DNA from 3 places in the Bradyrhizobium barranii subsp. barranii genome. Region 3 is predicted to be linked to each of the others. Evidence: predicted binding sites of a transcription regulator. Region 3 holds the regulator's gene; each other region holds the start of a gene.
What was found. Region 3 encodes PhoB, which activates phosphate uptake and scavenging genes when phosphate is short. Its sites were predicted from a motif close to TGTCATNNANCTGTCAT; they were not measured.
Positions count from the first base shown of each region.

Region 1: phnC (phosphonate ABC transporter ATP-binding protein) is a predicted target of PhoB. The motif match lies at 6,754-6,770, and genes of this name have one in related genera.
Region 2: J4G43_RS09840 (YdcH family protein) is a predicted target of PhoB. The motif match lies at 3,757-3,773, and genes of this name have one in related genera.

Region 1 covers NZ_CP086136.1:947,433-957,796, reverse strand. Annotated here, with positions in the region: gene J4G43_RS04670 (carbon-phosphorus lyase complex subunit) at 1-945, opposite strand, end outside; gene phnH (phosphonate C-P lyase system protein PhnH) at 950-1,558, opposite strand; gene phnG (phosphonate C-P lyase system protein PhnG) at 1,563-2,027, opposite strand; gene phnF (phosphonate metabolism transcriptional regulator PhnF) at 2,147-2,878, shown strand; gene phnE (phosphonate ABC transporter, permease protein PhnE) at 3,044-3,892, opposite strand; gene phnE (phosphonate ABC transporter, permease protein PhnE) at 3,889-4,773, opposite strand; gene phnD (phosphonate ABC transporter substrate-binding protein) at 4,850-5,785, opposite strand; gene phnC (phosphonate ABC transporter ATP-binding protein) at 5,845-6,654, opposite strand; gene J4G43_RS04630 (LbetaH domain-containing protein) at 6,829-7,500, shown strand; gene J4G43_RS04625 (alpha-D-ribose 1-methylphosphonate 5-triphosphate diphosphatase) at 7,497-8,690, shown strand; gene J4G43_RS04620 (DUF1045 domain-containing protein) at 8,709-9,407, shown strand; gene J4G43_RS04615 (hypothetical protein) at 9,411-10,019, opposite strand; partial or broken gene J4G43_RS04610 (selenium-binding protein SBP56-related protein) at 10,103-10,364, opposite strand, start outside.
Region 2 covers NZ_CP086136.1:1,996,356-2,006,719, reverse strand. Annotated here, with positions in the region: gene J4G43_RS09850 (sensor domain-containing protein) at 1-2,041, opposite strand, end outside; gene J4G43_RS09845 (NAD(P)/FAD-dependent oxidoreductase) at 2,244-3,347, shown strand; gene J4G43_RS09840 (YdcH family protein) at 3,489-3,671, opposite strand; gene J4G43_RS09835 (YdcH family protein) at 4,001-4,207, shown strand; gene J4G43_RS09830 (hypothetical protein) at 4,335-4,553, shown strand; gene J4G43_RS09825 (hypothetical protein) at 4,575-4,826, shown strand; gene J4G43_RS09820 (GGDEF domain-containing protein) at 4,889-5,602, opposite strand; gene purE (5-(carboxyamino)imidazole ribonucleotide mutase) at 5,744-6,232, shown strand; gene J4G43_RS09810 (5-(carboxyamino)imidazole ribonucleotide synthase) at 6,229-7,335, shown strand; gene aqpZ (aquaporin Z) at 7,372-8,094, opposite strand; gene rpsU (30S ribosomal protein S21) at 8,359-8,655, shown strand; gene J4G43_RS09795 (tetratricopeptide repeat protein) at 8,800-9,453, shown strand; gene J4G43_RS09790 (hypothetical protein) at 9,481-10,364, opposite strand, start outside.
Region 3 covers NZ_CP086136.1:787,981-798,344, reverse strand. Annotated here, with positions in the region: gene J4G43_RS03900 (SGNH/GDSL hydrolase family protein) at 1-333, opposite strand, end outside; gene J4G43_RS03895 (OpgC domain-containing protein) at 333-1,598, opposite strand; gene apaG (Co2+/Mg2+ efflux protein ApaG) at 1,780-2,172, shown strand; gene J4G43_RS03885 (Hsp33 family molecular chaperone) at 2,316-3,323, opposite strand; gene argF (ornithine carbamoyltransferase) at 3,580-4,503, opposite strand; gene J4G43_RS03875 (aspartate aminotransferase family protein) at 4,503-5,711, opposite strand; gene J4G43_RS03870 (GcrA family cell cycle regulator) at 6,168-6,680, shown strand; gene phoB (phosphate regulon transcriptional regulator PhoB) at 6,914-7,621, opposite strand; gene phoU (phosphate signaling complex protein PhoU) at 7,637-8,353, opposite strand; gene pstB (phosphate ABC transporter ATP-binding protein PstB) at 8,365-9,165, opposite strand; gene pstA (phosphate ABC transporter permease PstA) at 9,182-10,027, opposite strand; gene pstC (phosphate ABC transporter permease subunit PstC) at 10,029-10,364, opposite strand, start outside.

The DNA of each region.
Region 1 (10,364 bases), 160 kb from region 3:
CACGAATTCTTCATCTTGCGCGGGGGCCACGGCTTCTTCGCCGAGCTCGCGGGCACGCAGCGCGCGGTCGACCAGCGCCATCGACATGGTCTTGCGCTCGCTCTGGCCGAAGGCGAGACCATAGCCGCGGGTGAAGCACGGCGCTTCCGTCGCCGAGCCCTTGAACTGGTTGACCATCTGGCACTCGGTGAGCTCGATGGAGCCGAGCGGCACCGCGAAGCCGACGTCCTCCGCGAAAAATTCGACCTCGACCTCGCCGAAGCGGATCTCGCCGACGAAGGGATGGTTGCGGCCGTAACCGCGCTGGGTGGAATAACCCATGGCCAGCAGAAAGCCTTCGTCACCGCGCGCGAGGTTTTGCAGGCGCAGGTCGCGATCGGCCGGGAAGTTCAGAGGTTCGCGCGTGAGATCGCCGACGCTGGCGCCGTCTTCGGCCCGCGGCGAGGATTCGATCAGCCCGTCGCGGCCCAGGATATCGGTCACACGCGGCGTGGGCGCCGTCGAAGCTTCGGCCGTCGCCGGCACTTCAGGCACAAAGCCTTGGCCAAGCGAGGGATCGAGCAAACGATGCGTGTAGTCGAAGGTCGGCCCGAGGATCTGGCCGCCGGGAATGTCCTTGAAGGTCGCCGACACCCGCCTCTGCACCCGCATCGCGCCGGTCTCGACCGGCTCGCTGGCGCCGAAGCGCGGCAGGGTGGCGCGGAAGGCGCGGACCAGGAAGATCGCCTCGATCAGATCCCCGCGCGCCTGCTTGATGGCGAGCGCCGCGAGCTCGCGGTCATAGAGCGACCCTTCGCTCATGACGCGGTCCACGGCGAGCCCAAGCTGCTCCGAGATCTGGTCGAGCGTGACTTCGGAAACGCTCTGGTCGCCACGCCGCGCATTGGCGAGCAGGCGATGGGCGTTCTCGATGGCGCGCTCGCCGCCTTTGACTGCGACATACATGCGACTAGCTTCCCTTGTTCACGACACGCGTGGTGCGCGGGATCGCAATCACGGCATCATCGGCGACCAGCACCAAATCGATGCCGCGCGGAAACAGCGCTTCGTTGAACTGCAGCCGTTCGAACAGGTCGAAAGGCCTGATCGAGGCCTGAAGCGTCGCGACACCGTCGATGCCGGGGCCACGCAGTTCGAAACTGCGCCCTGCATCCAGGCTCTCGACCTGAAGGATCACCGTGGTCGAACGATCCGGATACTCATTCGTGCCCAGCGCGAAGCGTTCGAGCGACGGCAGCGCCGCGCCGTCGCTGATCAGCGCGAAACTCGCGATCGAAGAGTCCTGCACCACCGGCGCGCCGGTGTGGAACTTAAGCCATTTCACCACGTCCGACCTCTCCGCCATCCGGGCATCGAGCCAGAGCGGCGTGTCGTGATCGAACAGCGTCAGCGCGATCGCGGCAGTGCCGCGCATCGTTGGCTCGGGCGCTCCCGCCATCGGCACGATGCGCTGGACCGAGCCCGGCCGCGCCATCGCGTCCATGACGGAACGAAAGGTCGATTGCGCCGACAACACCTTGTCGACGAAACCCGGCGGTAGTTCCGCAATCGTGGTCATGGCCTCACCCCTCACCGCGCACCATGGTGTAGAAATCAACCTTCGTCGCGGCGGTCTCGGCCGCCGCCTGCTTGCGCTGGATCATAAGCTGCTCGCGCAACGGCGCGATAACGTCACGCTCCACCGCCTCACCAAAATCACTGGACTGCGCCAGCGCGTCGCACAGCGCGATTAGCCGCGCCTTCTCGCCGTCGCGCCCTAGCGTGTAGCCGAAGCCGACCTCGCCGCTTGCGAGCCGGACCGCCGCGCGGGACACCGTGGCTTCACCGAGATTGAACGGCGCACCGTCGCCGCCGACCCGGCCGCGCAGCATGACGAGACCGCTTTCCGGCGCGCGCAGCTCCTGATGCGCCGGCAGGGCGAGAGCGCGGAGGCGAGCGGCGATCTCGCCCGCCTCCGCGTGCGCCAGCACGGCCATCGCGGCCTTGCGCTGGACTTGCTGGTTGTTGTGCTGGGTCACCAAATCCACCGAGCTTTTGACAGAACTTGCCGAATCGAAGTTGTCTATGATAATAGACAACTTGATACGGAAGCGCCATGACTGTTTCGTGACAAACGTGTGATTTCTGAAGTAGGCTTCTCGGCGACATGAGCATGCAGGACACAGCCTCTTCGGGCGTCGCGCTGTGGCGCCTCGTTGCCGACGGCATCGAGCGCGGCATCGCCGACGGCCGCTTTGCGGCCGGCGACAAGCTGCCGGGCGAGATGGAGATCGCCGAAACCTATCGGGTGAACCGCCACACCGTGCGGCGCGCGCTGGCCGCGCTTGCCGAGCGCGGCATCGTGCGCGCCGAACGCGGCAGCGGAACCTATGTCGAGGCGCAGCGCCTCGCTTATCCTTTGCGCTCGCGCACCCGCTTCTCAGAGATCGTCGGCGCCGACGGCCGCGAACCGCATGGCCGGCTGATCGAGGCGTCCGACGATGTCGCGACCCGCGAACTGGCGCGCGAACTTGGATTGAAGGCCGGCGCGCCGCTGGTGCGGATCGAGGCGATCCGCCTCGCCGACCGCACGCCGATCTGCGTCTCCACCACCTGGCTGTCAGCGGAATTGTTCCCGGGCGCGGGCGAGGTGTTCGCCGCGACGCGCTCGATGACGAAACTGCTCGAGCACTACGGCGTCCGCGACTACAGCCGCGGCGCGACCCGGATCACCGCCGGCATCGTGGACGCAACCGATGCCGCGCGGCTCGATTTGCCGCTGGGACGGCCGATCCTGGTGGTCGACGCCACCGACCACGATCTCGCCGGCAAGCCGCTGGTGACGAAGCATTCGCGGTTCGCGGCGGAGCGGGTGGAGTTTCTGGTGGAGAACGGGTGAGCGGCGCTCTCTTCCCCTATCCCCTTGTGGGAGAGGGTGGCGCGTCGCGAAGCGACGAGACGGGTGAGGGGTATGTCTCTGCAAACACCGATCTGAGTTTGAGGAGGCAGACCCCTCATCCGGCGCTTCGCGCCACCTTCTCCCACAAGGGGAGAAGGAAGAAAGCTACGCCACCGCCCTGCGCCCAATAATCGCAAAGCGCAGCTTGCTCGAGATGAAATCGATCGCGGCGACGGCGACCAGGATCATCAGGATCAGGAACGACACCCGCTGCCATTCCAGCACGCGGATCTGCTCGGCGAGCTGGAGGCCGATGCCGCCGGCGCCGACGATGCCGATGATGGTGGCCGAGCGCGTGTTGGATTCGATGAAATAGAGCACCTGGCCGGCGATCACGGGCAGCACCTGCGGCAGCAGGCCGAAGCGGATTTCGTGCAAAGCGCTGCCGCCGGAGGCGCGGACGCCTTCGACCTGCTTCTGGTCGGCGCCTTCGATCGCCTCCGAGAACAGTTTTCCGAACGCACCGAAATCCGACACGGCGATGGCGAGCACGCCGGCGAACGGGCCAAGCCCGACCACATTAATCCACACCAGCGCCCAGATCAGCGTATCGACGCCGCGGATCGAATCGAGAAAACGCCTGATAGGAAAGCGCAGGATCTGCGAGGGTATGACGTTGCGAGCGGCGAGCAAGCTGACCGGAAGCGCGAACACCGCCGCGAGCGTCGTGCCGAGCAGCGCGATCGACAGCGTCTCACCCAGCGCTTTCAGATAGACCGGGAGCGAAGAGCCGGGATCGGGCGGGATCATCATCAGGCTGATCCAGCCGAGCTGGCTCAGCCCTGCGAAGAATCGCGACGGGGAGAAGTCGAGATCGACGAGGCCGTAGACCAGAATCGCAAACGCCGCGACGATCATCGCCGGCATCGCGAGCCGCGCCGAAGCGGGGCGGTCGAACACATCGGGGTAGCGCGCGCGAAGCTCTCGCGTGTCGACCTCCTGCGGCCTCGTCACGTCCGTGCCTCCTTGCCGAACAGACGGCCGCGCAGCCAGCCCGTGGTGATGTCGATGATGAAGACCGTGATGATGATGGTGAGCAGGATGGCACTGACGTCGGAGTAATAGAACTTACGGATGGCGACGACGAGCTCCTGGCCGATGCCGCCGGCCCCGACGAAACCCATCACGGAGGCTTCACGGACGTTGATCTCGAAGCGCAGCAGCGCGTAGCTGGCATAGCCCGCCGTCACCTGCGGCACGATCGCAAAGCGCATGCAGGAGAGCCAGCTCGCGCCGGTCGAGCGGATGCCTTCGACCGGCTTCATGTCGGCGTTCTCGACGATCTCGGAGAACAGCTTGCCGAGCGCTCCGGTGGTGTGGATCGCGATCGCGAGCACGCCGGCCATCGGCCCGAGGCCGAACGCGATGACGAAGATCAGCGCGAAGACGATGCCCGGCACGGTGCGGGCGAATTCGAGCAGGCGACGCACCACGAAGCGCAGCCAGGGCGACGGCGAGGTGTTCTCGGCCGCGAAGAAATTCAAGGCGAAGGCCAAGGTCGCGCCGATCAGCGTGCCGACATAGGAGATCAGCAGCGTCTCGCCCAGCATCTTCAGCCATTTGCGCCAGCCCCACAGCCACTCGCCAGCATCGGTCCAAACCCGCTGGCCGCTGTCCAGCGTGAGGATGCGATCGAAATAGCTGATGAAATTGCCGAAATGGGCAAAGAAGGTGCGCAGGTTCACTTCCGCGCCGATCGCGGCAAGAAACAGCGCTGCGGCAAAGATCACCAGCCCCAACAGGAGTCGGAGTCGCTTGCGCGCGACCGCCTGGCGATAGGCCGCGTTCAGCACGGCGAGCTGCTGCTCGGGAAGGATCGAAACCGCGACGGTCATCTGGCCAGGAAAGGTGGTCGATCAAAGAGAAAGAGCCGGGTCCATCGACCCGGCTCCAGTGCTATCGTCCCGAAACTCAGGACGCCTTCTTCTTACGCAGTGCATCGACGAACTTGATCAGCTCGATCGTGCCATCCCAGTCCTTGGTGGTGGCGGGATGAAAACCCTTCTTCTGGCCGTCCTGGAGGCGATCGAAGGCCGCCTTGTCCTTGGCCGGCGCGTCGAAGAACGCCTTGGCGATCGCCGCCTTGGCATCTTCCGGCAGGTCGGAATTGTAGGCGTAGGGGCCGTTGATGATCGGTGCCGACTTGTGGATGATGCGGAAATCGTCCTTCTTCATCGGCGAGCCGTCGGCATTCTTCAGCATGCCCTTGGTCAGCATCTGCGCCAGCGTGGAATCGTCATCGCTGGTCCACTGGTTGGCCGCAACGTCGACCGTGCCCTGCGCCAGCGCCAGGATCGCGTTCTCGTGGCTGCCGGTGAAGACGACCTTGCTGAAATAGGTGTCGGCGTCCGTGATACCCATCTTGTCGAGCTCGAAGCGCGGCACGTTGTTGCCGGAGGTCGAGTTCGGATCGACGAGGCCGAGGTTCTTGCCCTTGAGCTGGTCGACGCTCTTGTAGGGGCTGCTCGCCTTGACGAAGAACACCGAGTAGTAGCCGGTCGAACCGTCGGCGTTGATGTCGTTGGCGAAGGCATCGGTCTTGACGCCGGTCAGGCGGGCGCGGGCGAACGACGCCGAGCCGTAGCTGGCGATATGGATGTTGCCGGCGCGCTGGCCCTCGATGACGGCGGCGTAGTCGTTGGCGATGCGCAGCGTGACCTTCACGCCCAATTCCTTGGAGAGATAGTTCATGAACGGCGCCCAGCGCTCGGTCACGCCCGAGGCGTTTTCCGCCGGAATGACCGCGAAGGTCAGTTCGGGATATTTGGCTTTCCAGTCGTCGGCGGAGGCCGAGGTCGTGAACGCGAGCGCGGCGGCGCCGGCAAGAACGAGTCTGCGAGTGATCATGATACCCTCTTCATCGGTTGGGGTCGGTTGACGCAAAAATTGGCAACTACAGGCGCGGCTCAGGCGGCCGCGGCCGTTCCGAGCGCCGGCACGCCCTCAGGCGCCGGCACGGGCATTCCGCCCATGACGTCGGAGGCTTCGAGATCGTAGAGCTCGCGCGCGACGTGGTCGGTCAATTCGGCCGGCGCGCCGTCGAACACCACGCGCCCCTGCGCCATGCCGATCAGGCGATCGCAATAGGTGCGGGCTAGATCGAGCGAATGCAGGTTGCAGAGCACGGTGATGCCGAAATGCTTGTTGATGCGCAGCAGCGCATCCATCACGATCTTGGTGTTGCGCGGGTCGAGCGAGGCGATAGGCTCGTCGGCGAGGATGATGTCGGGCTGCTGCACAAGCGCGCGGGCGATCGCAACGCGCTGCTGCTGGCCGCCGGAGAGCTGGTCGGCACGCTGGGCGGCGAGCGAGGCGATATCGAACTGCTCTAGCGCCGACATCGCCAGCGCCTTGTCGTGCTCGGGCCATGTCTGCGTCAGCGAGCGCCAGGCCGGCATCGTGGCAAGACGCCCCATCAGGACGTTGGTCAGCACATCGAGCCGGCCAACCAGGTTGAACTGCTGGAAAATCATCGCCGAGCGCGCCCGCCACTGCCGCAGCTCCTTGCCGCGCAGCGCGGTGACGTCGAGGCCGTCGAACAGGATACGGCCCTGCGTCGGCGTCGCCAGGCGATTGATCATGCGCAGCATGGTCGACTTGCCGGCGCCGGAGCGCCCGATCACACCGACGAAGCCGCCGGGGGAGATTTGAAACGAAGCGTCGTCCACCGCGGCTTTTGCGCCGAAGCGGCACGTCAGACCTTCAACCACCAGCATAGAGGGCTCCAGAGTAGCTGGCTGCCACCGCTAGCGCCGGCACTTGACACTTGTGTGACACGCGGATCGCGGTGCGGCGATCCTACACACCTCTTCCCCTGTCATCGCATCGTCATGACGTTGTCATCAGGGCGCTCGAAGAGGTACGCCCGCCCTCGACCTATCGGATGTAGCATGGCCGGCAAGGCGCTCTCGGTTCAACCGACCATCGACCCTTCGGCGAAGCTGCATGAGACCAGGCTCGGCACCTATACCGAAGTCGGTGCGCGCACGATCCTCACTGAAGTCACGATGGGCGACTACTCCTATGTCGTGAACGACGCCCAGATCACCTACACCACCATCGGAAAATTCTGCTCGATCGCGGCGATGACGCGCATCAATCCCGGCAATCATCCGATGCATCGCGCCACGCAGGCGCATTTCACCTATCGTTCCAGCGCCTACTTCGAAGGCGAGAGCGACGACACCGAGTTCTTCGACTGGCGGCGCCAGCATCACGTTCATATCGGCCACGACGTCTGGATCGGCCATGGCGCGATCGTGCTGCCGGGCCGCAACATCGGCACCGGCGCGGTGATCGCGGCGGGCGCCATCGTCACCAAGGACGTGCCGGCCTACACCATCGTCGCCGGCAATCCGGCGCGCATCGTGCGGCGGCGGTTCTCGGAAGACGTCGCCGGACGGCTGGCCCGACTCGCCTGGTGGGACTGGGATCACGACAAATTGCGTGAAGCACTGCCCGATTTCCGCAAACTCGGGATTGAAGATTTCCTCTCGGCATATGAAGCACGGGCAAGCTCCCTCACCCGTTCCCCTGCCAGCAAACGAAGCGTGGTCGCTTGACAGACATCTTCCTTGAGGGCGGCCGGGCCCTGATCGGCTCCGAGCTCGTCGAAACTTCCATTCTGGTGTCCGGCGCGGACATTGCGCAGGTCGATGCCTCTCGCGGCCGTGCGCGGCTGGCGATCGATGCGCGCAACCTGCTGGTGCTGCCCGGCATCGTCGATCTGCATGGCGATGCCTTCGAGCGCCAGATGATGCCGCGCGCCGGCGTCGACTTCCCGATCGACGTCGCGCTCGCCGACAGTGACCGCCAGGCGATCAGCAACGGCATCACCACGGTGTTTCACGCCACGACCTGTTCGTGGGAGCCGGGCCTGCGCAGCGCCGGCAATGCGCGCGCCCTGATGGAGGCGATCGAGCGGCAGCGCCCGCAATTCGCCGCCGATACCCGTTTCCACCTGCGGCACGAGACCTACAATTTCGATGCAGAGGCCGAGATCGGCCAGTGGCTCGCCGAGGGCCGCGTCGACCTGTTCGCCTTCAACGACCACATGGACGGCACCGTTGCCGACATGGCCAAGCCGCGCAAGCGCAACCGCATGGTCGAGCGCACCGGCCTCTCGGGCGAGGAATTCGACCGGCTGGTCGAGCGTGTGCTTTCGCGGGCCAGTGAAGTGCCGGCTTCCGTGTCGCGGCTTGCCGCAACTGCTCGCGCGGCCGAGGTGCGGATGCTCTCGCACGACGATGCGACGCCGGCGATGCGGCAGGAGTTTCGCGAGTTGGGCGCTGACATCGCGGAGTTTCCGATCAACGAGGAGACCGCGCGAGCGGCTGCAAGCCAGGGCGATGCCATCGTCTACGGTGCGCCGAATGTCGTGCGCGGCGGCAGCCATACCGGCTGGACCCGGGCGTCCGACATGATCGCGAAGGGGCTCTGCTCGGTGCTGGCGTCGGACTATTACTATCCCGCGCAACTGCTCGCCGCGTTCCGCCTCGCCGCGGACGGTGTGCTGCCGTTGACCGAGTCCTGGAACCTGGTGTCCGCGGGACCGGCCCGCGCGACCGGCCTTGCCGATCGCGGCGTGCTCGCGGAAGGATGCCGCGCCGACATGCTGCTGGTCGACGACAGCGTGCCGCTGCGGCCGCGGCTGATCGCGGTGGTATCAGGCGGAAAGCTGGTGCATCTCACCGATGCGACGCGACTGCTCGCTGCGGCGGCGACGCCGCGCGAAGCTGTTGTTGCGGCCTGAACCGGTTATGCTCGGGCGATGACAGATTTTCCCCGCTACGCGATCTATTTTGCCGCCGGCGCCGACAGCGCCCTCACCTGCTTCGGCGCCGAGCTGCTCGGCTACGATGTCTACACCGGCGACGAGATGCCGTTCCCTGCCGACGCATCGCGTGTTGCGCCGGACTGGCGCGACGTCACGGCCGATCCCCGCAAATACGGTTTCCACGGCACGCTGAAGGCGCCGATGGCGCTGGCGCCCGGCAGAACTGAAGCCGAGCTCGTCGCAGCCTGCGCGGCCTTTGCCGGCAAGGCGCGACCGATGCCGTCAATCCGCCCGGTCGTCGACTCCATCAGCGGCTTCATCGCGGTGATTCCGACGGAGCCGGTGGGTGCGCTCCAGCAACTTGCCGCCGATTGCGTCCGCGAATTCGACGACTTCCGCGCGCCCATGACGGCGGAAGACCGCGCGCGGCGCAAACCCGAGAAGCTCGGCGAGCGCCAGCGCGATTATCTCGACCGCTGGGGTTACCCTTACGTGATGGAAGAATTCCGCTTCCACATGACGCTGACGGGACGGCTGGATGCAGAACGGCGCGGGCCGATCCTGGAGATGCTGCGCGCGAGGTTTGCGGCGCTCGGTCTCGATACGCTGGCGATCGACCGGATCGCGCTGTTCAAGCAGGATGATACCAAAGCGCGCTTCCGCCTTGTCGGCGAGTGGGCGTTGGCGAAATAGGCCTCAGCGCCAGCTCGCGAGATTGAAGGCGAGCGCCACGGCGCCAACCAGAATGAGGCTGGTCGCCCAGATTGCATCCAGATTGAACCAGCTTCGCGCGACGAACCTCAATCCCAGATAGCGGTAGACCAGCCACGCCAGACATCCGCCGGCACTGACCATGGCGACAACGTGCACCAGGGACACCAGCACCGCCATCCCGAGACTCGTCTTCAGAAGACTTGCCTTCATCAGCGCGCCCGCCGCCTCATGGCCGGCATCGAGCTCGAAGGCCTGGCAGAGCCCGAGATAGATCGGCACGAGCATCAAGGCCGCGCCGTGAGCAATGGCAACGGCGAATGACCAGAGCGCCAGTTGCGTTGGCGGAATTCGTGCCAGCGTGCGCGGATGGCGCCGCTCGATCAGCCGATAGACGCCGAAGCCGATGACGAGAAGGCTCGCGCCGAGCTGGATCGAACGCTGCCACTCGGCCAGGACGAGCAGGAACGCAAACGGCAGCAGCACGAGAAGTGTTGCCAGGAGATGTCCGGCCGCCAGAGCCCACAACGCACGGAACAGCGCGCGCGGGCTCTTGTCCATGAGCCCGGCCGAAACGGCGAGCGGCCATCCCATTCCCGGATTGACGCCGTGATAGAGACCGCTCGCAACAAGAGCGAGCCACAGCCAGCCGAGCGGCCAACTCCCGTGCTGCCAGCCTAGGCCGACGGGTAGCAAAAGGAGTCCGTCGAACAATCGCCGCCCTCCAGCCTGATCTGGTGCGCACGATATCCGTCGGGGAAGCTCACGAAATAGTCCTTGGCGAGCTCCAGGCCGCCGTCGCGGCCGACATTGGCCATGACTTCCACGCCCGGAACCCCGTCGGGATAGAATTGGTCATCCCAGGTGGAATACAGCGAATTGGTCCAGTACACGCGCTTGCCGTCGCGGCTGATCTCGACCATCTGCGGACCGGCCGCA
Region 2 (10,364 bases), 1.2 Mb from region 3:
CCTGGCCGCGCACCGGATGCTGCCAGCGCGCCAGCGCTTCGAAGCCGATGATCTCGCTCTCGGCGACGCTGTGGCGCGCGATGCCCTGCGGCTGGAACGCGAGCGACAATTCGCCGTTCTTGATCGCTTTCGACAGGTCCTGGTGCAGCACGCGGCGGTCGCGGATCTGCTGGTCCATCTCCGGCTGGTAAAGGCCGATCGTGCCGCGCGACTTCTGCTTGGCGCGGAACAGCGCCGCGCCGGCATTGGCCAGCAGCGATGCGCCGTCGGCACCATTATGCGGAAAGATCGACATGCCGGTGGTGACGCCGGCGCGAACCGCCCGGCCGTCGATCTGAAATTCCTGGGCGACGGCCTCGCCGAGCTGCTGCGCCAGCGCAAGGCCCGCCTCCGGCTGCTTGCCGTCGATGATCAGGCCGAACTCGTCCCCGGACAGGCGCGCCACCACGCCGCCGCGCGCGGAATCCTGAAGCCGCTGGGCCACCTCGATCAACAGCTTGTCGCCGAGCGCATGACCGAAGACGTCGTTGACCTCCTTGAGGCCGTCGAGGTCGAGGCAGAGCACAGCGAACTCCTCGCTGGTGCCTTCGCAGGCCTCGATCATCTGGGTCAGCGCCTGGAGGAAGGCGGCGCGGTTCGGCAGATCGGTCAGGCCGTCGTGATAGGCCATGTGCGCCATGCGCGACTCGGTCTGCCGGCGATCGGTGACGTCTTCGTGGGTCTTGATCAGATATTGCGGCTCGCCGGCATCGCTGAGCACGGTCGCCCGCCGGGTCAGGAACAGCCGCAGGCCGTCCTTGGTGGAGATCGGGTGCTCCTCGGTGATCATCCCGCGCTTCTTGATCGCGGCCTCGTCGCGCGCGATGATCAGCTTGGCTTCCTTGGGATTGAAGATGTCGGAGGCGGTCAGGCCCGTGGCCTCTTCGCGCCGCCGGTTGAGGATCGTCTCCGCGCTGCGATTGGCGAGCAGGTAGCGGCCGTCCTTGACCTGCTCCACGATCAGCGCCACCGGAATGTTGTCGACCACAAGCTCCAGGAACTTCTTCGTGCTCTCCAGCTCCTGCGACAGCGAGCGGCGGTCGGTGATATCCTCGAACACGAGCATCAGGAATTCGGGCTTGTTGCTCTCGTCGCGGACCACGATCCGGATCGAGGCAACCATGCGCCGTTCACCGGCGCGGTCGACCTCGAATTCATTGCGGAACTGGCCGTCCGGCGAATTCAGTGCCGCCTTGTCGGCCGCCTCGATGCTGGCCGCCGAGATGGGCGCGAACAGCTCCCGCGCATTCTTGCCGACGGCGTGGTCGCGCGAGAACCCCCAGAACCGTTCATAGGCGCTGTTCGCGAAGATGTAACGCCCGTCCTCGATGTTCTTCGCGGCGACGCAGGCCGGCACGTGGTCCAGCACGGTTTCCAGGAATTGCTTGGTGGAGGCGAGTTGCCGTGACAGCTTGCGCTGATCGCTGACGTCCAGATGCGTCGCGACCGAGCCGCCGTTCGGCAACACGAAATATTTCACGAGGATGGCGCGGCCATCGGGCAGTTCGGTGATGAGGCCGTTGGGGCTCGCCGCCTTCTCGTAGAACTCATCGTCGGAGACACCGCCGAGGACGTCGCGCTTGCGCCTGAGTTCGAGGATGTCGTAGCCGGTCATCCCGGTCCACAGATCCGAGCGCGCCAGGCCGTAGATCTCGAGATAGCGGTCGTTGCAGAACATGATGCGTCGTTGCGCATCCGTCATCACCACGCCCTGGTTGAGATTGTTCATGGCGGAGGAGACGAAGGCGTTGCGCCGCAGCTGCAAGCGCTTGGTGCGGCGCAGCGAGGAATGGATCCACAGCGCGATGGCGGCCAGGAACGCACAGACGACGATGCCGCCGATCAGCGCTTCCCAGACCAAATTGGGATCGAGCTTGCCTGGCGGCGCGAAGCTGTCCGAGAGCGCAAAGGCGCGCGCAGGCGCGACCGCGCTGCCCAGGCACACGACGGCCTGCACAGCAATCGGAAGCGTGCTGCCCACGTGCCAGTTCTTCTCAGCCATCAGCCACCCGCGCTTTCAACGTCGGATTGTCTGGCTTCACGGGTTTGGATCGGGTAAACGCCTGTACGCGCAACAGAAAAATGTGACGCCAAATACGGCAATTGCCCTGACATGATAAATGCTTCCTTAATGGAAAACGGCCCGGTGCCGTGGTTCTCAGGCCTGATGCCACCGTTGCTTTCAATGGATACACTGCACAACCATGGATAGGGTCGACTGCGTCGTCATCGGAGCCGGCGTGGTCGGGCTCGCGGTGGCTCGAAAGCTTGCCCAGGCCGGGCGCGAGGTGATCGTGCTCGAGGAAGCCGAGGCCATCGGCACCATCACCTCCTCGCGCAACAGCGAGGTGATCCATGCCGGGATCTATTACCGCGCCGGCAGCTGGATGGCGCGCATGTGTGTCAGCGGCAAGCACGAGCTGTACCGCTACTGCGGCGAGCGCGGCATCCCGCACAAGAACTGCGGCAAGCTGATCGTCGCGACCAGCGCCAAGGAGACCGAGAAGCTGCAATCGATCAAGGCGCATGCCGAGGCCAATGGCGTGCTCGACATGCAGCTGCTCACCGGCGAGGCCGCGCGCGCGCTGGAGCCGGCGCTCGCCTGCGACGCCGCGCTGCTCTCGCCATCGACCGGCATCATCGACAGCCACGCCTACATGCTCTCGCTGCGCGGCGAGGCCGAGGCAGCCGGCGCGGCCTTCGCGTTTCACACCCCGCTGGTCCGCGCCAAGGCAGCCGGCGATGTGATCGAGATCGAGGCCGGCGGCGAAGCGCCGATGACGCTGCAATGCGGCTTGCTCGTCAACGCCGCCGGGCTCTCGGCGACAACGGTCGCACGCCACATCGACGGCATGCCGATCGACCGGATTCCGCCGGCCTATCTCGCCAAGGGAAACTATTTCAGCTGCAACGCCAGGGCACCATTCTCGCACCTGATCTATCCGGTGCCCGAGCCAGGCGGGCTCGGCGTGCATCTGACGCTGGACATGGCCGGGCAGGCACGCTTCGGCCCCGACGTCGAGTGGATCGAGACGATCAATTACGAGGTCGATCCATCACGCGCCGAGCGCTTCTATCCGGCGATCCGGAGATACTGGCCGACGCTGCCCGACGGCGCGCTGATGCCGAGCTATTCGGGCATTCGCCCGAAGATCGTGCCGCCGGCGGTGGCCACGCAGGATTTTCTGATGCAGGGCCCGCGCGATCACGGCGTCGAAGGCCTGATCAACCTGTTCGGCATCGAATCGCCGGGACTGACGTCATCGCTCGCGATCGCGGACCACGTCGCTGAGCTCGCAGGCATCTAGGGGATTTTCAATCGGAGCGGAAAGGCTCCAAGCGCCGCGCAAATAACTTTGCACGCTGCGCACCTTCATGCAGGGATGAGCGCAATAGCTCTCACCCCTGCATGAAAGGGTAAGTTCAACTCTACACTGTTACAGGGGTTACTAGTGGAGCGTGTCGCCGGTGTGCTTCAAACGCTCGATCTGGTCCTTGACCATCAACTTCCGTCGCTTCAACTCAACAATTTGCAGGTCGTCTGTTGAAAGGTGCACGAGAGCTTCGTGCAATTCGTTTTCGAGCGTTTTGTGCTTCCGTTCCAATTCAACCAGATGTGCCTGAATTGTCATTCGAAACCTCCTCGGTAGGGGGAAACCTTGGATTCGATCCGGGCAAACAAGTGTACATCACCGATTCGTTCTGTCGATATGTATCCGTCGTCGCAGCGTCATTTTTGAAAATTCATATGTAACGAATCGTGAGTAAGGAACCACGCTGGAAAAATCCATGATATCAATGTGCTTGCGCAACGCCGCAACGAATCGTCGAAATATCTTGCGAGAGTTCGGTGAGCGGCGGCCCGAGATCGCTTGCGATCACGGCGCGCAAGGACGATAATTTCCACAGGGCATCCACAGCCTTGAATCTCACGCCCATCGGGTTTTCGGCCACCGCGAACATGACCAATGAAGACGAGCGTGAGCTCGAAGCCGAGCTCACCCGGTTGCAGCAAGAACACCGAGATCTCGACGCCGCGATCGATGCGATGCATCAATCGCCTGCCCCCGACCTGTTGCGGTTACAACGGTTGAAGAAGCGCAAGCTGTTGTTGCGCGACCGTATCGCGTTCATCGAAGACCAGATCACGCCGGACATCATCGCCTGAACCGCGAGGCCCTTTTCGTGGCAGCTCGCCGCATCCGAATCCGCTTGACTCGAAAAGAACAAAATAGGAACATTTGGGCATCCCACCGCCCCAGGAAACGCCCAGGAAACCCCCGAGGACAACGCAGATGTCGGCAACCGCCCTTCTCGACAACAGCCATTATGAACAGGCCTGCGACCAGGCGATCGCGATGTGCGACGGCAATCTGCGCAGCACCATCAAGGCGCTGATCATGGCCAACGAATATCTGGAAGCAGAGCTGGAAGAATTACAGGCGGCGATTTCAGCCGGCTGCATTCCCGAGACCGCACGCAGCAAGGTGCGGAGCAACAGCAGCGCCGCCTGAGTTCAACATCGGAGCAACGCCATGTCGGATGTGACCTACTACGTTGCAATGCCCTTCCTGATCGATGCCGACGGATCGCCTGTCGCGGGCGCCGCGGAGGAATGCCAGAGCTCGGCGGCCGCGTTGCGGCGCGCCGAGATCCTGGCGCACGGTGCCGGCCATATCGGCGCGGTTGCGTTCAGCCGCAGCGGCGATCCCATGACCGGCGAATTCGGCGACGCCACGCTGCTGCGCAAATTCGGCAACGTGCCGGAAGATCTGGCCACGCTGTAAGGGTTGTTGCTTGAGCATGATCTCCGCGCGACGCGGTCCGCGCTTGTCGCGAAGATCGTGCCCTAGTTGCTGACCAGCCTGATCAGCGGCTCGTGCCGCCGGTGCGCCTTGCGCACATACATGGCGGCATCAGCCTCCTCCAGCGCGCGGCCTGCATCGGACTGCGCCCCCAGCAGCGCGACACCTGCGGAGGCGCCCGCGGTCACGCGCTGACCGCGAAAGGCAAACGACAATTCGTCGATCGCCTGCTCGAAGGTCGCGGCCTTCGCCTTGGCGTCGGTCTCGCTGAGATTCCAGAGCAGCAGCGCGAACTCGTCGCCGCCAAGCCGGCCGACCACGTCCGAGGCGCGGACCTGCCGCGTCAGGGTGGCCGCAATCGCCTTGAGCACCTCGTCTCCGGCGGCATGGCCGAAGGAATCATTGATCGGCTTCAGGCGATCGACGTCGAGCACGATCAGCGCGCCGCTGGCGCGGTAGCGCTTCATGTAGGCGATGGCGCGCGCGAGCTCGCGCTCGAAGCCGCGCCGGTTCGGAATCTCCAGCAGGAAATCGGTGTCGGCCGCAGCTTCCAGTTCCGCAACCCGCCGCTCCGCCTCCTTGAGCTTGCTCCGCAAGCCGCGGATGGTCGCCCTGGTGTCGTCGGCGGCCGACGCTCCGCGCCGCGCCGGCTTGGCCGAGCGCTTCGCCAGCCGCCTGGGGGCGGCTTTGGAGCGGCCGGCGCTGGCTTTCCGGCCCTTTTTGGCCTTCGCAGCGCTTGCCCTTTTTGGTTTCTTCATGGGCATCCTGCTCAATGAAGGCTTGCGGGGATTCACCAAGACAGGATAGTGCATTCCCTTCTCCTTGCCACCGCCTTGCGAGCCACCGGCCGGAACCGTTAATCTGGCCTATCTTTCTGTTTTCCGAGCACAATTGACGTCATGACCGCGCCGATCGCCATCATCATGGGAAGCCAGTCGGACTGGGAGACGATGCGGCATGCCGCCGACACGCTCGCAGCGCTCGGCGTTGCCGCCGATACCCGCATCGTTTCGGCACACCGCACCCCCGACCGGCTGTTTGCATTCGCCAAGGGCGCCAAGGCGGCAGGCTACAAGGTCATCATCGCCGGCGCGGGCGGCGCTGCGCATCTGCCCGGCATGGCGGCGGCGCTGACGGAACTGCCCGTGTTCGGCGTTCCCGTCGAATCCAGGACGCTCAAGGGCATCGATTCGCTCTATTCGATCGTGCAGATGCCCGCGGGCATCCCGGTCGGCACCCTCGCCATCGGCAAGGCCGGCGCGATCAACGCGGCGCTGCTTGCAGCTTCAGTGCTCGCATTGTCCGACCCGGCCCTGTCCGACCGTCTCGCCGCCTGGCGCAAGGCACAGACCGAGGCGGTTGCGGAGCGCCCGGAGGACAAGGCGTGACTGACGCAAAGCAGGTGAAGCTGAAGCCCGGTGACACCATCGGAATCCTCGGCGGCGGACAATTGGGGCGGATGCTCGCCATGGCTGCGGCGCGGCTCGGCCTGCGCTGCCAGGTATTCTCGCCCGATCCGGACTCGCCCGCCTTCGACGTCGTGCTGAACGCGACCTGCGCCGAATATGCCGACGTCGAAGCGCTCGAGCTGTTCGCCAACGACGTCGACGTCATCACCTACGAATTCGAGAACGTGCCGTCTGCCGCCGCGATGGTGCTGGACGCGCGCCGCCCGGTGCTGCCCAACCGCAAGATCCTCGAGACCACCCAGGACCGGCTCGCCGAGAAGGATTTCGTGACGCGGCTCGGCATCGGCACCGCAGCCTATGCCGACGTCACCTCGGTCTCCTCGCTGCGCGAGGCGATCGCCCGGATCGGCCTTCCGGCGGTGCTGAAGACCCGCCGCTTCGGCTATGACGGCAAGGGCCAAGCCATCATCCGCGAGGGCGACGATATCGCCAAGGTGTGGACCAGCCTCGCCACCAAATCGGCGATCCTCGAAGCCTTCATCCCGTACGAGCGCGAGATCTCCGTGATCGCCGCGCGCTCGGCGACCGGCCAGGTCGAATGCTTCGACGTCACCGAGAACGAGCACCGCGACCACATTCTGAAGATATCCCGCGCCCCCGCACAGATTCCGGATGCGCTCGCGGAAGAAGCGCGCAGCATCGCCGGCAAGATCGCCGGCGCGCTCGATTATGTCGGCGTGCTCGCGGTCGAGATGTTCGTGCTCGCCAACGGCACCGGGCCGAAGGTGCTGGTCAACGAGATCGCCCCGCGCGTGCACAACTCCGGACACTGGACGCTCGACGGCGCCTCGGTCTCGCAGTTCGAGCAGCACATCCGCGCCATTGCCGGCTGGCCGCTCGGCAAGGCCGTGCGCCACGGCGAAATCGTCACCATGACCAATCTGATCGGCGACGAGATCAACGATTACGAGAAGTGGCTGAGCGTGCCGGGCGCGACCGTGCATATCTACGGCAAGGGCGCACCGCGCCCCGGCCGCAAGATGGGCCACGTCACCGAAGTCAGGCCGACGAAGGGCAAGTAGCGGGACCGCGGCGCATGCCGCGATCCCGCCTTTCGATCAGGCCGTCTTCACGCCCGCGACGACGCCAGAGGGTTCCTCGCTGAGCCAGCGATAGAGCACCCCGCCCAGCGCGCCGCCGATCAGCGGTGCGACCCAGAACAGCCAGAGCTGCGACAGCGCCCAGCCGCCGACGAACAGTGCGGGCCCCGTGCTGCGCGCCGGGTTCACCGACGTGTTGGTGACGGGGATGCTGACGAGATGGATCATCACCAGCGCGAGACCGATCGCGAGCGGGGCGAAGCCCGCGGGCGCGCGGCCATGGGTGGCGCCCATGATGACGAACAGGAACATCATGGTCATCACCACCTCGGTGACGAAGCAGGCAATCAGGCTGTACTGGCCGGGCGAATGCGCGTCGTAGCCGTTCGATGCGAAACCCTTGCTGACGTCGAATCCGGGAGCACCGCTGGCGATTATGTAAAGCAGCTGGGCGGCGACGATCGCGCCGCAGACCTGCGCGATCACGTAAGGCAGGATCTGTCCTGCCGGGAAACGTCCTCCGGCGGCGAGCCCGACGGTGACGGCCGGGTTGAGGTGGCAGCCCGAGATGTGCCCGATCGCATAGGCCATGGTGACGACGCTTAAGCCGAACGCAAGGGACACGCCGACCAGGCCGATTCCGACCTGCGGAAAGCCGGCGGCGATCACCGCGCTGCCGCAGCCTGCGAATGTGAGCCAGAATGTGCCGATCGCCTCGGCAGCGTATTTCTTCATATCCATGTGACGTCTCCCCTAATTCCAGGAATTTCCGGAGCAAAGCTCCGGGAACTGCCCCACCCTTGGCGCCGAATCACCCAAATCGGGGCCGCACGGAGGTATTTTCGCCTTATTTAATGGCTGAACTTGGCCCGAAAACCTGCTTGGCAGGTGGACATCGCGGGTTTTGTCTGATACATCCGCGCCCTCAAGGTTAAGGGCTTGTGCGTTTCGCCATCCCCTTTGACTTACCAGAATTCAAATCCGATCCACTGAAGAGGATGCCGCGTGCAGGTTCTCGTTCGCGATAACAATGTCGATCAAGCCCTCAAGGCGCTGAAGAAGAAGATGCAGCGCGAGGGAATTTTCCGCGAGATGAAGCTCCGCGGTCACTACGAGAAGCCCTCCGAGAAGAAGGCCCGTGAAAAGGCCGAGGCCGTGCGCCGCGCGCGCAAGCTGGCCCGCAAGAAGCTGCAGCGCGAAGGCCTGCTGCCGATGAAGCCGAAGCCGGTGTTCGGCGCCGGTCCGGGCGGTGATCGTGGCGGCCGCAGCGGCCCAGGTGCAGGTCCGCGCGGACCGCGCTGATTCCGCCTGACTTGCAAGACTTCAGTTTTCCAAGACTTCAGTTTTCGATGACGCGGGCCCTTGGCCCGCGTTATTGTTTTGTGAGCGGTGCCTTCTCTGGGACGGGGGCACTACCGATGCGGCACCAGCGCGAGCGAACCGTAGATGGCCTCCCCTTTCCCCGAACGCCGCTTGGCGCGGCTACGCCAGATCTGGCGCCAGCCGTTCGCGCTCGGCTTGATGGGGATCGTGCTGTGTGGCTGCTCCTTCGACCTCGGCTCCATGATGCCCGAGAAGGAGAAGCCGCAGGAGGCGCCCAAGGCGGCTGCGACGGCCACCGACAGCGCGGTCAGCGCGGGCAATGTCAGCGAGGCCCAGGCTCACACCGCAAAAGGCCAGACCCTGGCAAAGGCGGGGGAGACGGCTGGCGCGCTGGACGAGTTCAACCGGGCCGTCGCACTCGATCCCTACAACGCACAGGCACTTTATGGTCGCGCCCTGATCTATCAGGGCAACAACGAGCATAATTTCGCCATCGCCGATTTCAGCGCCGCCAACGGGCTCAATCCGCAAAAGGTCGAGCCGTTGCTCGGCCGCGCCATCAGCTATCTCGCCATCGGCAAGGTCAAGGAAGCGGCGGCCGATCTCGATGAGGCCTCCGAGGTCGATCCGCACAACGCGCAGGTGTGGACCGCGCGAGGACAGGCCTATGAGCGGCTGGGTGACAAGGCCAAGGCGGCCACATCCTACAACAAGGCGGTCGCGCTACGTCCACGCGACGATACCGCCCGCAGCGGCCTTGCCCGCGTCGGCGGCTGACACCTGGCAGGGCGGCTAGGCCGCCGTCTAATCGGGGGTGGCGCTCTTCGGCAGGACCGAGTGGAACATCGACTTCATGCCGGACAGCATCTCGTCGGCCACATTGGTCTTCTTCGGCCGCGGCATGGCCCCGCCGGCATCGGCACGCAGATCAAGCGGCGGCGCGATCATCGGGACTGGGATGTCGGCCGGCGGCGTCATCCGGTTCGGATCGTCATTGCCGACCGAGGAAGTGTAAGACGGCGACGAACCGCTATTGCCATAGGCCTCGGGCAAAGGCGTCGACACCGTGATCGGCGGTGGCAGCGGGCGGACCATGGACTGCTCCGCAGAGATGGTGCGCGGGGCCTCCGGGGTGCGGGCGGCTTCCCGCACCGCAGGCTCCGGGGTCCGCTCGACCGGCTTGGTCTCAACCGACTTGGTTTCGGGAGATCTGGCCTCAGCGGCCTTCTCAGCAGCCTTGCCCTCAGGCGACTTGCGCAGGCGCTCGATGGCGGCCCGCGCGAGATCGTTGGCGTCGGGGGTCGCAGCCGGCGCCGAATTGGCCTCCACCACTGGAGCGGCGGCGGGAGCCGTGACGGCCGGATTGGACTTGGCGGCCGCCTTCTCACGCGCGGAGTTACGGCCGCGCGGGCCAGTCTCGGCGGGAGCGACGTCTGCGGCCTTGGTCTCGGTGGCCGGCTGATGATCGGCCGGCTTTTCGGCCGCCACCTTGTCCACGCCCTTTTCGGAAACGCTCTTCTCGGCAACGCCCTTGGCCTTCACGCCGGGCGCCGGAAGGTTAGCGGTGTCGGTCGGCTTGCCGTCACTACCAGCCTGGGCAGGCGCTACCACGGCCGCGGGGGCATCGGCCGCCGGCTTGGCGTTGATGTAGTGGTTAACGATGTACGCCCCGATGATCGTCGCGAGCA
Region 3 (10,364 bases):
CTTCTTGCTCTGTATTTCTACGGAGACGTGCACGGTCTCCGACGGCAGCAGCCTGTCCTGCAGGATGGCCTGCATGCGCGCCGGATAGGAGCTGTCCTCCGAGGCCGGAATCGTGGTCGAACGGCTGCCGATGACCAGGATTTCGAGCGGTTTGCCGGCCTTGATGGCATCGGCGACCCTCGGAAGCTGGCTTTCAGTGGTGAGCAGATAGGATGGCAATTCGCAGGCCGGGGGCGCGGCCGGAGCAGCCGGCACGGCATCGCCCGCGCGCGCCAGGGGCGCGGCGAGGCTACCGCACAGCAGGACCAGGCTCAGGAGAACCTTCGCCTTCATCAGCCCCCTCCCGCCAGATCGGCGTTGCCGACGGCGTTTTTGGTTTTCGCACCGCTCTTGTCAGCCACGCGCTTGTACCATGAAATCACCCAGGCAACGCCCCACATGATCAGGATTCCGGAGAGACTAATCAGCGCATGCATGGCTGCGCCGCCGGAGACTTCGGCCAGGATGAAATGGCCGGCGAAGGCGAGGAAGACGCCGAGACAAAAGATCTCCAGGGAATGCTGGCCGCAGAGGATCAGCGGCCGCAGCCAGGGCGATTTCAGGCCCGGCCATTCCCGGGGCAGGAAGCGAACGGTGAGCGCGGCGAACGCCAGGAAATGCGTGAAACGCAGCACGTCAAGATCGGCCTTGTCGATCGGATACATCCACTGCTCGAGCCGCCTCGGCATGAAGTGGGAGAGCTGCGGCACATACCAGGTCAGGGTCACGTAGAACGCCGCGACCAGATAGGCGATTGATATCCACATCGTGACGCGGGACGCCAGGATGCGCGACATGCGTCGCGCACCTCCGAGCGCACACCATGCGCCGAATACGAAAAGCAATTGCCAGGCGAAGGGATTGAACGCCCAGAAGCCGTTCGGATAGGCCGACAGATACAGGTCGTATTCCCAGGTCACCGCGTAGAGCAGAACCGAGAGGCCGAGCGTCACGTCGGGCCGCCATTTCATCAGCCACAAGATCAAGGGCAGCGCCAGCATCAGCACGATATAGAGCGGCAGCACGTCCATGTTGACCGGACGAAAGCGCAGCAGCAGCGCCTGCACGATCGTGACGTCGGGCTGCTTGAGGAAATCCATGATGCCCATCTCTTCGGTGTAGAGCGGGTTCTCGAACCTGGTCGCAACGTAGGAGATTTCGGCGAGGAAGATCGTGAACAGAAAGACGTGGGCGACATAGATCTGCCAGACGCGCCGCAGGATGCGCGCGGTGGCGACGACGAAGCCGCTTTCGAGCATGGCACGACCGTAGACGAACGCCGCGGTATAGCCGGAGATGAAGATGAAGATCTCGGTGGCGTCACTGAAGCCGTAATTGCGGATCGTGAACCAGGTCAAAAGGCTCGGCGGCAGATGGTCGACGAAGATCAGCCACAGCGCGAGCCCGCGGAACAGGTCGAGCCGGAGCTCGCGCTCGCCGATGGCGGGCAGCGTGATGGCCGGCGCGGCGGAGCGCGGCTTCGCCTCCGCAGGTCTGGCCTCCGCAGGCTTGCCGGTTCCCGCGATCGTCGATCCCGTCACTTGGTCGGCAATGGTCATCGGGGGTTCGAAACCCTTCCGCAAATCGCGACGTGTCAAGGAGTGTACAGGTCCGGCCCTCGTCTCGCAAAGCGGCCGGATCACATTGGGGTCTACTTCCTCGGCAATTCTGGCGGCACGATGTCACCAAAACCGCCTGCAGGCGTTGGTTCCCGGCCGGGTTTTCGTTATGATGGCCGCCATGTATCGCGCCGTGACCCGCCAGATCGAAGTGACCGTCGAGCCGAACTTTGTTCCGGAGCAGTCGTCGGCTGACCGTTCCCGCTATTTCTGGTCCTACACCATCGTCATCACCAATTCCGGCGACGAAACCGTGCAGCTGAAGACGCGGCACTGGATCATCACCGACGCCACCGGCCGCCAGCAGGAGGTCAGGGGCGAGGGCGTCGTCGGCGAGCAGCCGACCCTGGCTCCCGGCGAGCGCTTCGAATACACCTCCGGCGTGCCGCTCGCGACCGCCTCGGGCTTCATGACCGGCCGCTACCAGATGGTCAGCGAAAGCGGCGAACGCTTCGAGATCGACGTGCCGACATTCTCGCTGGACAGCCCGGACAACAAGCGGGTGTTGAACTAGCGCGGCGCCGTAGGGTGGGCAAAGGCGCAAAGCGCCGTGCCCACCATTCCAAACGTGGCGCATAAGATGGTGGGCACGCTGCCCTTTGCCCACCCTACGACTGGACTGCTTCGCTGCGCGCGCAACGACGGAGGATGCGACGCCTACGCGTCTTCCACGCCGGCCTCGTGCGGCGTGAACTGGTACACCGACGAGCAGAACTCGCAGGTCACGACGACCTTGTCGTCCTTGACCATCGCGGCGCGGTCGTCGGGCGAGAAGCTCTTCAGCATCGCACCAACCGCGTCGCGCGAGCAGGAGCATTGCGCCTTCAGCACCAGCGGATTGAACACGCGCACGCCGCGCTCGTGGAACAGGCGGAACAGCAGCCGCTCGCCAGAGAGTTCTGGGTCGATCAGCTCGACGTCCTCGACGGTCTCGACCAGCGAACGCGCCTCGACCCAGGCGTCGTCTTCGGCGACAGCATGCACCTCCGCGCCTTCGGGCGCATCGCCGGGATGCAAATCGGCCTGACGCGCGCGCTCGGGCGCCTTCGGCAGGAACTGCATCAGCATGCCGCCGGCGCGCCAGCGATGCTTGCCACCGTCGTTCGAGCGCCACTCCTCACCGACCGCGAGACGCACACGCGTCGGGATCTGCTCGGAGCGCAGGAAATATTCGTGGGCGGCATCTTCCAGGCTGCCGCCGTCGAGCGCGACCAGACCCTGGTAGCGGCTCATGTCGGGACCCTGGTCGATGGTCATGGCGAGATGACCGTTACCGAGGAGCGCGCCGGAATCCTTTGTCTCGCCGAGGCGCTCGGCATCGTAGCGCGCATAGGCGCGCAGGCGATCCGGCGCCATGTAGTCGACGACCAGGAACGACACCGGACCGTCGGTCTGGGCCTGGAGGATGAAGCGGCCCTCGAACTTCAGCGCCGAGCCGAGCAGCGTCGTCAGCACGATGGCCTCGCCGAGCAGCTTGCCCACGGCAGCGGGATAATCGTGCTTGGTCAGGATCTCGTCGAGCGCGGGACCGAGCCGCACGAGGCGGCCGCGCACGTCGAGTGCGTCGACCTCGTACGGCAGCACGTTGTCATCGATGGGAACCGCTGATGGTGCGCGAACCGGGCCTTCAGGCCCGGTATTCATGTCAGGGGATTGGGAAACCATGGCGCTTTATCTGGGGTCGATGGAGGAAAATGGAAGAGGGCTCAAGGGTGGTGTGTTCCGGATGCACTTATGATCGCACAGGATCCTGCAAATTCGATGTCGTCCCGGGGCGCGCAAAGCGCTGATACGGGACCCATAGCCACAGGATTACGCGATAGCCCGCGTAGCCCGGATGGAGCGTAGCGCAATCCGGGACCACTCCAACTGCGGACACAAACCCGGATTTCGCTGCGCTCCATCCGGGCTACAAGTGAGATTACTTCACCGCGTCAAAGCACCAGGCCAGAATGCCCTTCTGCGCATGCAGGCGGTTTTCGGCCTCGTCGAACACGACCGATTGCGGGCCGTCGATCACTTCGTCCGTGACTTCCTCGCCGCGATGGGCGGGCAGGCAATGCATGAACAGCGCATCGGGCTTGGCCAGCGACATCAGCTTCGAATTGACCTGATAGGGCTTGAGCACGTTGTGACGGTGCTCGCCTTCCTTGTCACCCATCGACACCCAGGTGTCGGTGACGACGCAGTCGGCGCCCTTCACGGCGGCCTCGGGATCGGTGCCGAGCACGATCGGCGCGCCGGTGGCCTTGATGAAGTCCCGCATCACCTTTTTCGGCGCAAGCTCCGGCGGCGTCGCGACATTGAGCTTGAACTTGAAGCGCTCGGCGGCATGCGCCCAGGACGCCAGCACGTTGTTGTCGTCGCCGGTCCAGGCCACCGTCCTGCCCTCGATCGGGCCGCGATGCTCTTCGTAGGTCATGAGGTCGGCCATCACCTGGCAAGGGTGCGAGCGCCGCGTCAGGCCGTTGATGACGGGCACCGTCGCATATTCCGCCAGCTCCAGCAGGGCCTCGTGATTGAGGATGCGGATCATGATGGCGTCGACATAGCGCGACAGCACGCGCGCCGTGTCGGCGATGGTCTCGCCGCGGCCGAGCTGCATCTCGGCGCCGGTCAGCATGATCGGCTCGCCGCCGAGCTGGCGCATGGCGACGTCGAACGAGACGCGGGTGCGCGTGGAGGGACGCTCGAAGATCATCGCCAGCGTCTTGCCTTCCAGCGGCTTCACCGGCTGGTGCGCTTTCTGCTTCGCCTTCATGGCGGAGGAGGCCGCGAGCATGCTCTTGAGCTCCGACAACGGGAGCTCGTTGATATCCAGAAAGTGCTTCGGGGACTTGCTCATCAGCTTGCCGCCCGATTGGTCTGACTGGACGAGATCGCGGCGCAGGCGCGTTCGAGCCGCCCGACGCTGTCCTCGATCTCGGCTTCGGTGACGATCAAGGGCGGCAGGAAGCGCACGACATTGTCGCCGGCGCCGACCGTGAGCAATTTTTCGTTGCGCAATGCCGCGCCGAGATCGCCTGACGGCACCACGGCCTTGATGCCGATCAGAAGGCCTTCGCCGCGCACTTCGCTAACGATGTCAGGATAACGATCGATCACGGAGGCGAGCTTCTGCTTGAGCAGCAGCGACATCTTCTGCACGTGATCGAAGAAGCCGGGCTTGAGCATGACGTCGAGCACGGCGTTGGCAGCCGAGATCGCGAGCGGATTGCCGCCGAAGGTCGAGCCGTGCGAGCCGGGCCCCATGCCGGCAGCCGCGTCCGCGGTCGCCAGCACCGCGCCGATCGGGAAGCCGCCACCGAGCGCTTTGGCCAGCGACATCACGTCAGGCGTGACGCCGGTGCGGCGATGCGCGAACAGATCGCCGGTGCGGCCCATGCCGGTCTGCACCTCGTCGAACGCGAGCAGCAGGCCCTTCTCGTCGCAGAGCTGGCGCAACGCCCTCAGGAAGGCGGGCGTTGCCGAACGCACGCCACCCTCGCCCTGGATCGGCTCGATCAGGATGCCGGCGGTCTGCGGACCGATCGCCTTCTTGACGGCTTCGATGTCGCCATGCGGGACCTGGTCGAAGCCGTCCATCGGCGGGCCAAACCCTTCGAGATATTTTGCCGAACCGGTCGCGGCGAGCGTTGCCAGCGTGCGGCCGTGGAAGGCGCCTTCGAAGGTGATGATGCGGTAACGCTCCGGATGGCCCTTGGAGAAGTGATGATGGCGGACGAGCTTGATCACACCTTCCAGCGCTTCGGCGCCGGAATTGCAGAAGAACACGAAGTCCGCGAAGCTTTCGTTGCACAGACGCGCGGCGAGCTTCTCGCCGTCCGGGCTCTGGAACAGGTTCGACATGTGCCAGAGTTTGGTGGCCTGCTCCTGCAACGCCTTGACCAACGCAGGATGAGCATGGCCGAGCGCATTCACCGCCACGCCCGAGGTGAAATCGAGATAGCGATCGCCATTGGTCGCAATCAGCCAGCAGCCTTCACCGCGCTCGAAACCGAGGTCGGACCTCGCGAAAACGGGGAGCAAATGCGGCGCTGCGCTGTTAGTCATGACGATCACTTGAATGTTGCGGACGGTGTGAGCGTGCATTGCGCAACGCACCATTGACCGGCCCGGAAAACGAAACGTGCCGCCTTTTAAGGGCGGCACGTATGACTATCTTATGCCTGGTGAAACCGGTGTCAATGCCGCCCGGAAAGCCTCGCGAAACGCAGAATCCGTAGTCTTGCGGTGGCGATTTTGCGTATTTCCGCCACGGAACATGTGGAAGCGAGTCGGCGGACTCTTGCGCGTGAGTCACGCCATATTGTAGCGTTTGGCTTGTCAGATACGACATCTCGTGCAGCAGCTCTGATCCTCTAAGTCCTCATGTACCGGCGTAAGCGTTCGGGCGCATCTGGTGCGCCCGGCGAGCCTTAAGGGATTCTGGCGGCACGGGTTTTTCGAAGCTTAGGCATTCGCCGTGCGGCCGCCAGGATGGCAGGCGCCGGCGAAGGAAAGGGTGCAATGACCGTTTTGACCTGGTCGGATGATCGCGTCGAGCAGCTGAAAAAGCTCTGGGAGGCCGGACTTTCGGCCAGCCAGATCGCCGCTGAACTCGGCAATGTGACCCGCAATGCCGTAATCGGCAAAGTGCACCGGCTCGGCCTGTCGGGCCGCGCCAAGAGCCCTTCATCGGCAGCGCCGCGGCCGCGCAAGGCGCGTCCGGCGCAGCACATGATGCGGGTGACCCGCCCGATCGCACGCGGCAACACCGCGCTGGCGCAAGCCTTCGAAGTCGAGGTCGAGGCCGAACCGGTCACCTACGACAACGTCGTGCCGATGAGCCAGCGGCTGTCGCTGCTGGAGCTGAACGAGGCGACCTGCCACTGGCCGGTCGGCGATCCCTCGAGCCCGGATTTCTTCTTCTGCGGCGGCAAGGCGCTCTCCGGCCTGCCCTACTGCGCCCAGCACTCGCGCGTGGCGTATCAGCCCGCGGCCGATCGCCGGCGCGCGCCGGCGAAGCCGGGTCCGCGCTGAGGTATCGGATTAGCTGACTACGAAGACGGCGCCGTCACGCGTGACGGCTCAACTCACTCGGTGTCGTCCCTGCGAACGCAGGGACCCATAATCCCGGCGCGTAGTTATTGCGCGGGATGATCACTCCGAGTCGTCGCCAAACCACTCCCTGTGGGTATGGGTCCCTGCGTTCGCAGGGACGACATTGAGGATGCGGTGGCAGCCCGCTAAATCACGTCTGCCACAGCAACCCCTTACGCCTGCTCCGCCTTCGCAAAGCGATCGTCCAGTGCGTAGCCCGCGCCGCGGACGGTGCGGATCGGGTCCTGCTCGCGGCCGAGATTGAGCAGCTTGCGCAGGCGGCCGATATGGACGTCGACGGTGCGCTCGTCGATGTAGATGTCACGGCCCCAGACGCTGTCGAGCAGCTGCTCGCGCGAGAACACGCGGCCGGGATGCTCCAGGAAGAACTCCAGCAGGCGATACTCGGTCGGACCGAGATCGATCGGCCGGCCCGAACGCGCCACGCGACGCTTGTCGCGGTCAAGCTCGATGTCGCCATAGGCGAGCACCGTGGCAAGCCGCTCGGGGCTGGCGCGCCTGAGCAGGCCCTTCACGCGTGCCAGCAGCTCCGGCACCGAGAACGGCTTGACGATGTAGTCGTCGGCGCCGGTCGCAAGGCCCCGCACCCGCTCGCTCTCCTCGCCGCGCGCGGTGAGCATGATGATCGGGAGCTGCTTGGTCTCGGGCCGGGTGCGCAGCCGCCGGCACAGCTCGATGCCGGAGAGGCCCGGCAGCATCCAGTCGAGCACGATCAAATCGGGGATATGCTCCTTGAGGCGGGTGTCGGCATCGTCGCCGCGCATCACCGTCTCGACGTCATAGCCGTCGCCTTCGAGGTTGTAGCGGAGAAGCTCGGTGAGAGCTTCCTCGTCCTCAACCACCATAATGCGTGCGCCCATGGTGTTCGTCGCTCCTTAAGTGTTCGGGACCGTCGTGGCGAAGGTCGTCATGTCGCCCTTCGGCCGCTTGTCGGTGATCGCCTGGCCCTCGATCATGTAGAACACGGTCTCGGCGATGTTGGTGGCGTGGTCGCCGATGCGCTCGATGTTCTTGGCGCAGAACATCAGATGGATGCAGAACGAGATGTTGCGCGGATCCTCCATCATGTAGGTGAGGAGCTCGCGGAACAGCGAGGTGCAGATGGCGTCGACTTCCTCGTCGCCCTTCCACACCGCCATCGCCGCCGGCAGATCGTGCGCGGCATAGGCGTCCAGCACCGACTTGACCTGCTGCTGCACGAGGTCGGTCATGTGCTCCAGGCCGCGGAACAGCTTGAGCGGATGGAAATCCGTCTCCAGCGCCGCGACGCGCTTGCCCATGTTCTTGGCGAGGTCGCCGATCCGCTCGAGATCGGTCGCGACGCGCATGGCGCCGACGATCTCGCGCAGATCCACCGCCATCGGCTGGCGGCGCGCGATGGTGAGCACGGCGCGCTCCTCGATCTTCTTCTGAAGCGCGTCGAGCTCGGCGTCGATGGTGACGACGCGCTGGCCGAGCGCGACGTCGCGGCGGATCAGCGCGTCGACGGAATCGACGATCATGCGCTCGGCGATGCCGCCCATCTCAGCGACCAGGCGCGTGAGCTCCTGGAGGTCGGTGTCGAAGGCCTTTGCGGTATGTTCAGAACCCATGTTCCGTCTCCTCAGCCGAACCGGCCGGTGATGTAATCCTGCGTGCGCCGGTCGGTCGGCGACGTGAAGATCTTGCTGGTGTCGTCGAACTCGATCAGCTCGCCGAGATACATGAAGGCGGTCTTGTCGGAGACGCGCGCCGCCTGCTGCATGTTGTGGGTGACGATCGCGATCGTGTAGTTCTCGGACAGCTCCTGGATCAGCTCCTCGACCTTGGCGGTCGAGATCGGGTCGAGCGCCGAGCAGGGCTCGTCGAACAAGATCACCTCGGGCCGCACCGCGACCGTGCGGGCGATGCAGAGGCGCTGCTGCTGGCCGCCGGAGAGCGACAGGCCGGAGGCGTTGAGCTTGTCCTTGACCTCGTTCCACAGCGCGCCGCCGCGCAGCGCCTTCTCGACGCGGTCGTCCATCTCGGACTTCGAGATCTTCTCGTAAAGGCGGATGCCGAAGGCGATGTTCTCGTAGATCGTCATCGGGAACGGCGTCGGCTTCTGGAACACCATGCCGACGCGGGCGCGCAGCAAATTGAGGTCCAGCTTGGGGTCGAGGACGTTGGTCTGGTCGAGCATGAGCTGACCGGTGACGCGCTGGCCCGGATAGAGGTCGTACATCCGATTGAAGATGCGCAGCAGGGTCGACTTGCCGCAGCCCGACGGGCCGATGAACGCCGTGACGCGGTTGGTGCCGAGCGCCAGATTGATGTTCTTCAGCGCGTGGTGCTCGCCGTAATAGAAATTGAGGTTGCGCACCGTCACCTTGGCCGGAGCTTCGGGCAGCACCGGCGCCTGGGGCAAACCACCGGCCGCGCTCATCGTACGGAAAGATCACTCATTTTGCGGTCCTCTCGGCGCTCAGAATGCGCGCGCCAATATTCAGGGCAAGAACGGTCAGGGTGATGAGCAGCGCGCCGCTCCAGGCGAGCTGCTTCCAGTAGGCGTAGGGGCTCTGCACGAAATTGTTGATGGTGACCGGCAGGTTCGCCATCGTCTTGTTCAGACCCAGGCTGAAGAACTGGTTCGACAGCGCGGTGAAGAGCAGCGGCGCGGTCTCGCCGGCGACGCGGGCGGTGGCCAGCATCACGCCGGTGATGAGGCCCGAGCGCGCCGCGCGATAGGCGATGCGCTTGATCACCAGCGAGCGCGGCAGGCCGAGCGCCGAGGCCGCCTCACGCAGTGCGTTCGGCACCAGCAGCAGCATGTCCTCGGTGGTACGCAGCACCACCGGGATGACGATGACCGCGAGTGCGAGTGCGCCGGCAATCGCCGAGAAGCCGCGCATTGGCACCACCACCGCACCATAGATGAACAGGCCGATGATGATCGAGGGCGCCGAGAGCAGGATGTCGTTGATGAAGCGGATCACCGAGGTCAGGCGGTCGTTGCGGCCGTACTCGGCGAGATAGGTGCCGGCGAACAGACCGAGCGGCGCGCCGATGCCGACGCCGAGCACGGTCATGATGATCGAACCCACGATGGCGTTGCGCAGGCCGCCCTCGGTCGAGCCCGGAGGCGGCGTGTCCGCAACGAAGAGCTCCAGGTTCAGGCCGGCAATGCCGTTGTAGAGCAGCGTCATCAGGATCAGCGCGAGCCATGTGACGCCGAAGGCAGCGGCAGCCAGGCAGAGCACACGGATGACGATGTCCATGCGGCGGCGGCGTGCGTAGATCGGGTTCATGTTACTTCCCCGCCTTCTTTTCAAGACGCATCAGCATCAACCGTGCAGCCGCGAGCACGAAGAATGTCAGCACGAACAGCAGCAGGCCGAGCAAGATCAGGCCGGACTGGTGCAGGCCGTCGCTCTCGGCGAACTCCGATGCGATCGCCGCCGAGATCGTGGTGCCCGGGGCGAAGATCGACGACGAGATGCGGAACGAGTTGCCGATGATGAAGGTCACCGCCATGGTCTCGCCGAGCGCGCGGCCGAGCGCCAGCATGACACCGCCGATGACGCCGACGCGGGTGTAGGGGATCACCACGCTGCGCACGACTTCCCAGGTGGTGCAGCCGACGCC